2 regions of the Pedococcus sp. P2_E4 genome follow, and region 1 is predicted to be linked to the other one. Evidence: riboswitches for the same ligand, from Rfam matches in the RefSeq annotation. Region 1 holds a riboswitch; the other holds the start of a gene.
What was found. A riboswitch is a leader RNA that binds a small molecule or an ion and turns the genes downstream of it on or off. The one in region 1 is predicted to bind cobalamin.

Region 2: it holds a riboswitch for cobalamin, as region 1 does, so the genes downstream of both, AC1DV7_RS07635 (ribonucleoside-diphosphate reductase subunit alpha) here and AC1DV7_RS04790 (prenyltransferase/squalene oxidase repeat-containing protein) in region 1, are expected to answer to the same signal.

Annotation. Positions count from the first base shown of each region.
Region 1 covers NZ_JBFUEO010000006.1:22,414-25,789, forward strand. Annotated here, with positions in the region: gene ileS (isoleucine--tRNA ligase) at 1-1,650, opposite strand, end outside; cobalamin riboswitch at 2,017-2,142, shown strand; gene AC1DV7_RS04790 (prenyltransferase/squalene oxidase repeat-containing protein) at 2,244-3,376, shown strand, end outside.
Region 2 covers NZ_JBFUEO010000011.1:28,990-32,365, forward strand. Annotated here, with positions in the region: gene AC1DV7_RS07635 (ribonucleoside-diphosphate reductase subunit alpha) at 1-2,140, opposite strand, end outside; cobalamin riboswitch at 2,278-2,495, opposite strand; gene AC1DV7_RS07640 (VPS10 domain-containing protein) at 2,678-3,376, shown strand, end outside.

The sequences.
Region 1 (3,376 bases):
GTCGGGGTTGGGTCGGGTCAGCCGGTCGATGAACGGCCGGTGCAGGTCGGTGACCTCCACCCCGAAGTCGGCCTCGAGCTCGGCGAACGAGCCATAGACGTCGATCCGCGGGTACGCGGGGTTGTCCGAGCGCCACACCGGGATCGGGCTGCCCCAGAAGCGGTTGCGCGAGATCGACCAGTCGCGGGCGTTCTCGAGCCACTTGCCGAACTGGCCGTGCTTGATGTGGTCAGGGACCCAGTCGATCTGCTCGTTGAGCTCGAGCATCCGGTCCTTGAACTTGGTGACCTCGACGAACCAGCTCGAGACCGCCATGTAGATCAGCGGCATCCGGCAGCGCCAGCAGTGCGGGTAGGAGTGGTCGTAGGTCTCGCGGCGCAGCAGCACCGTGCCCTCGGTGACCGACCCGACGTCGCCCTCGCCACGGGTACGGGCCTTGAGGTGGTCGATGATCATCGCGTTGGCGTCGAAGACCTGCACGCCCTCGTAGTCCGTGACGGGGTACGTGAAGCAGCCGTCGGGACCGACCGGCACGACCGGCTCGATGCCCGCCGCATCCGTGACGATCTTGTCCTCCTCACCGAAGGCGCCGGCGGTGTGGACCAGCCCGGTGCCGTCCTCGGTGGTGACGAACTCCGCCGGGAACACGTGGTGGGCGCGCTCGTGCCCCACGAAGTAGGAGAACGGCGGCGTGAACGAGCGGCCGACGAGGTCGCTGCCCTTGAGCCGCTCCACGACCCGCGACGCCGGGTCGGTCTCGTTGGGGCCGAACAGCTCCTTGGCGTAGGCCGCCAGGCGAGCCTCACCGATGAGGTAGCGCTCGGTCGTCCCGGTGAAGTCGGACTCGACGACGACGTAGTCGATGTCAGGACCGACCATGATCCCGAGGTTGGCAGGCAGGGTCCACGGCGTCGTCGTCCACACGAGCGCGAGCTCGCCGGTCGACAGGCGCATGCCGACGGTCACCGCCGGGTCCTGCCGCATCTGGTAGACGTCGTCGTCCATCCGCAGCTCGTGGTTCGACAGCGGCGTCTGGTCGTTCCAGCAGTAGGGCAGGACGCGGAAGCCCTCGTAGACGTAACCCTTGTCGTACAAGGACTTGAACGCCCAGATGACCGACTCCATGTAGTCGGGGTTGAGCGTCTTGTAGTCGTTGTCGAAGTCCACCCAGCGGGCCTGGCGGGTGACGTACTCACGCCACTCCCCGGTGTACTTCAGCACCGACTCGCGGCACTTGGCGTTGAACTCCTCGATGCCGATCTCGAGGATCTCGTCCTTGGTCTTGATGCCGAGCTGGCTCATCGCCTCGAGCTCGGCGGGCAGCCCGTGCGTGTCCCATCCGAACCGCCGCTCGACCCGGCGGCCGCGCATCGTCTGGTAGCGCGGGATGAGGTCCTTGACGTAGCCGGTCAGCAGGTGGCCGTAGTGCGGCAGGCCGTTGGCGAACGGCGGCCCGTCGTAGAAGACGAACTCGTTGTCGCCGTCGGTGCCGGCCGAGCGGTTCTCGACCGAGGCGACGAACGTGCCGTCCTCGTCCCAGTACTTGAGGACGCGCTCCTCGATCTCGGGGAACCTCGGGGACGCGGGCACACCAGTCGTGCCGGGGTCGCTGGAGACCTTGGGATAGATCGGCTGGGCCTGCTGAGCCATGGTGTCGGCGGTCCTTCGTCAACTCGTGTGTCCACGAGGACGACGTCACCGGGATCTCCCGGCGCCACCGCGGTGCCACCTCGCTTGTCGCCGTCGCGCCCGGGACAACCGGACACGGCACACGACCGCTCTTGCCAGAGGCTGTGACGGGCCCACCCGTCCGGTTCTAGTGAGGAGCCTGGCGGTTTGCCGGGTGCTCCCGTTCTTCCGGAGGCTCACCGGTGATGGCCGGTTCAACGCCTGTGGGAAGCAGTCTAGCGGCCGTGACCAACCGCACGCTGCGCCATTCCCGGTGGGGGTCTGACCGAGCCCCCGGCGGTGTAGTGTGGCGGCGTTGCCCCAGGGCAACACCACGACGCAACCCAGGGGAAGCCGGTCCGATTCCGGCGCTGACCCGCAACCGTGAGCCGCCCACCGAGGCGGGAGCCGGAATGCCTGGAGTGCGGAGCGGCTCCATTTCCGTCGAGGTACGCGGGGCGGAGCCCGGACACCAGTCCGAGGCCGCCCCCGACGTCGCAGCAGCGACGCGGGGGTTTTCACGTTCTCTGGTTGCCGGTGCACCCGTCGCGACACCGCTCGCAAGAAGAGGCACCATGCAGCACACCATCCGTCGGGCCCGCCCGGCCCGCGTCGTCGCGACCACCGGAGGGCTGGCCCTGGCCATCTCCCTCCTGGCGCCCGGAGCGGCCTTCGCCACCACGACCGAGCCGACCGTCACGACGACGGCACCCGCCCCCACGCAGACCACAGACCCGGCCCCCGGGTCGAGCACCCCCTCGACCGGCACCGGCTCGTCCACCACCACCGGGTCCCCGGCGTCGCCGACCTCGCCGACCGGCGCCGGCTCCCCGAGCTCGACCAGCACCACCGCGGGCACGTCGACCGCCACCGCCACCTCCGCCCCCTCCGCCCCGGGCGCTGGCCGCGGGTCGAAGGTTGCCGCCCCCTCCTCGAAGCAGGTCCCGTTCCGCGCGGGGGCAGCCCGCATCGTCCCCGGCACCCCGACCCAGCAGGCCGGGTACGCGGGTGGCTTCATCGTGCGCACCCTGGCCACGCGGGGCAACCACTACAACTACCCCGCCTCGACGTTCTTCGACGGCGGCAACACCATCGACGCGATCCTCGCGCTCGACGGGGCGAAGGTCGGCCAGACCGGTGCGGACGCGGCCCTGGACTACCTCGCGGGCAACGTCAACAGCTACGTCGGCACCCCCACCCCCTCCGACCCGTCCAGCCCCGAGACCTACGCCGGACCGCTGGGCAAGCTCGTCCTCGGGGTCGTGGCCCACGGCGGCGACCCGACCGACTTCGGCACGCAGGACCTCGTGGCGCGCCTCGAGGGGCTCCTCACACCGTCGGGCCGCTTCTCGGACCAGTCGAACTTCGGTGACCCGAGCAACCCTTCGGGCGACTACTCCAACACCATCGGACAGGCCCTCGACATCATCGCCCTGGGCCGTGCCACCGGCTCGGTTCCCGACACGGCCGTGGACTACCTGCTGGCTCAGCAGTGCACGGACGGCGGCTTCAGGGGCAACCTCGACGACGCCCAGGCACCGTGCACCAGCGACACGGACGCCACGGCCTTCGCCGCCCAGGCGCTGGTGGGGCTGCTCGGCGCCCTCGACCCGCAGACCGTCCAGGCGCTGAACAACCTCGCCTCCCGCCAGGCCGCGAACGGTGGGTTCCTCAACCAGGACGGCCAGTACAACGCCAACACCGCCGG
Region 2 (3,376 bases), on a different contig from region 1:
CCGCGAGCTCGATCAGCGACTTCTGGGGCAGCTCCCAGGCGGTGCGGAACAGCAGCCGCACGTCCTCGGGCAGGTCGAGGATCCCCTGGACCGAACCCTCGCTGCGCTTGATCGCCTCGCGCACCTCGGGGGTCCACAGGCCGCGGGCCTTGAGCTCGCGCACCAACGCCGTGTTGACCTGGAGGAACTCACCGGAGAGCGTCTCTCGCTTGAACAGGTTGCTCACCTGCGGCTCGATGCACTCGTACGCGCCGGTGATCGACGCGATGGTCGCCGTGGGCGCGATCGCGACGAGCAGGCTGTTGCGCAGGCCGTGCTCGGCGATCGCCGCCCGCACCGCGCCCCAGCGCTCGGTCTGGGTCGGGGTCACCCCCCAGAGATCGGGCTGGAGGTCGCCCCGCGCAGCCCTCGTCTGGTCGTATGCCGGGTGCGCACCGTGCTCCGCCGCCAGCTCGGCGGACCGCTCCAGGGCGGAGAGGTAGACCTCCTCGGAGATCCGGGTCGACAGCTCCTTCGCCTCGGCGGAGTCGAACGGCAGCCGGAGCGCGAAGAAGACGTCCTGCAGCCCCATCATGCCGAGGCCGACCGGACGCCAGCGCGGGTTGGAGGCCGCGGACTCGGTGCTCGGGTAGTAGTTGATGTCGATGACCCGGTCGAGGTAGGTGACCGCGGTGCGGACGGTGGATCGCAGTGTCTCCCAGTCGATTCCGTCACGCTGCGCCGTCAGGTGCCGGGCGAGGTTGACCGAGCCGAGGTTGCAGACGGCCGTCTCGTCGTTGCTCGATACCTCGATGATCTCGGTGCACAGGTTGGACAGGTGCACGACGTTGCCGGGCTCGGCGGTCTGGTTGCACGTGCGGTTGGAGGCGTCCTTGAACGTCATCCAGCCGTTCCCCGTCTGCGCCAGGGTCCGCATCATCTTGCCGTAGAGCTCACGCGCACTCACGGTGCGCACGACGCGCCCGTCGCGCTCCGCGGCGGCATACGCGTCCTCGAAGTCCTTGCCCCACAGGTCGGGGAGCTCGGGCACGGCGTTCGGGTCGACGAGGCTCCACTGCTCGTCGGCCTCGACCCGCCGCATGAACTCGTCGGGGATCCAGTTGGCCAGGTTGAGGTTGTGTGCCCGACGGGCGTCCTCGCCGGTGTTGTCGCGCAGCTCGAGGAACTCCTCGATGTCGGGGTGCCACGGCTCGAGGTAGACGCAGGCGGCGCCCTTGCGACGCCCGCCCTGGTTGACCGCCGCGACCGACGAGTCGAGGGTGCGCAGCCACGGGACGATGCCGTTGGAGTGGCCGTTCGTGCCGCGGATCAGCGCGCCGCGCGAGCGAACCCGCGACCACGAGATCCCGATGCCACCGGCGAACTTCGACAGCTTGGCCACCTGGGAGTACCGGTCGTAGATCGAGTCGAGCGAGTCCTGCGGGCTGTCGACGAGGTAGCAGGACGACATCTGGGTGTGCTGCGTGCCGGAGTTGAACAGGGTCGGCGAACTCGGCAGGTACGACAGCGACGACATCAGGAGGTAGAAGTCGATCGCCTCCCTGGCGGTGCGGGCCAGGCCGCAGGCCACGCGCAGCAGCCAGTACTGGGGCGTCTCGATGACGTCGCGGGTCTGGGGGTGGCGCAGCAGGTAGCGGTCGTAGACGGTGCGCAGGCCGAAGTACTCGAACCGGCGGTCGGCGTCGAGGTCGATGGCGTGGTCGAGCTTGCGCGCGTTGCGCTCGACGAACTCCGCGGTCTCGTCGCCGATCAGGCCCTCGAGGTGCCCGAGTCGCACGGCCTGGCTGAACGAGGCGATCTGGTGGCCCCGCACCTCCTTGTCGATGTAGTTCGACAGGAGCCGGGCCGCGAGCCGCGAGTACTCCGGCTCCGCCGAGGTCATCTCGGCCGCGGTCTGGATCGAGAGCCGGTCCAGCTCGGCCGTGGTCGCCCCGTCGTACAACCCGCTGATCGTGCGGGTGGCGATCGCCATGGGGTCGACCTCGGCAAGGTCGTCGCACCAGCGCTCGACGGCCCGGACGATCTTCATGACGTCGACGGGTTCGGTGTCTCCGTTGCGCTTGCGCACCTGCATCTGGGTACGCCGGGTGGGGGCGACCGGGTCCTGCACCTCGTCGGGTGCAGCGGGGGTCAGGGTCATCTGCTCTCTCCTCGCGAGCGGTTCCGATGGGCCGGGACCGCGGAGGAGGCGACGACGCGAGGCGACCGCCCGGCGGTGCCGAGGTCGCTGCTGCGCTGTCGATGGACCCGCCCTCGAGGTCACGACCACACCGCGCACGGTGTGCGCGGTTGCTGGCAGGTCTTCGGACTCGTGGACGGCTGTCGGCAGGTGCCGACGGGGCCTACTGGCCGTCGCTTCCCAGACTCGCGTCCAGTGCTTGGTGACGGCGTTCGTTTCCACTTACCGCTGCGGGGCAGTCCCGGACTCGCACCGGGTTCCCTCTTGCCCCGAAGCCGTTGGATCACGGCTTCGGACCAGCTGTCGCCACCATATAGGGGGCCACCTCCCAAACCGTGGCACCAGATGTTGTGCCCGCGTGTCCCGGCGTGTCGGGTGGGCGACCCGGGCCTTTGGCTGTGTTGTACGTCGTTTGGTCGATGTCAGGTACGTCTTGCGAGGACAGGCTGAGCTTGCGCCTCATCGGCGTCAAGAACCTGCAGACGAGGGGCCATCACGATGCCTGAGCAGTTCTTCGAGGACATGGGCCGCAAGGCGGAGTGGTTCCGCCAGGTCCACGGCAGCAACGACCACGTCGAGCTCGACCGGGTGCGCGACGCCGCCGTGGCCCACGTCGAGGTGATGCGCGAGGCCAGGGTCGAGCGGCTCGACCCCGGCGGTGGCCCGATCGACGAGGCCATCGTGCTGCTGGGTCGCGGGGGACGGGCCAAGGCCGAGGCCACCGACCCGCCCGGCCATGCCGACCGCGAGGTCTTCCTCACCCGTGCGGTGTCCGTGACCGCCACCAGCGACGAACTGTCCCGGACGCTCAAGCTCCGCCCCCGTCGCGGTGTCGCAGCCCTCGACCCGCGCACCGCGAGGCTGATGCGCTACGACCCCGAGCGCGAGGCGTGGGCCCTCGTCGACGCCTCGGGCTGGAACCCGCAGGACCGTTATGTGTGGGGGCGCGTGGACCGCCCCGGCACTTATGCCGCCGTGGCGCTTCCCAAGGAGCCTGACACCCTGCGACGGGTCGGGCTCGAGATGTTCCTGCGCCGCACCGTCGCCGACGCCGTGGCCACGGGGCACATCGCGTCCGTGTCCGACGTCGCGGACCGCGCCGCGTTCCGCGACTACTTCGCCACTCGGCACCACACCGACCAGGCCGGCGAGGAGGGACGACGCCGGCTCGACCAGGCTGTCGCCGCGCACCGTGCC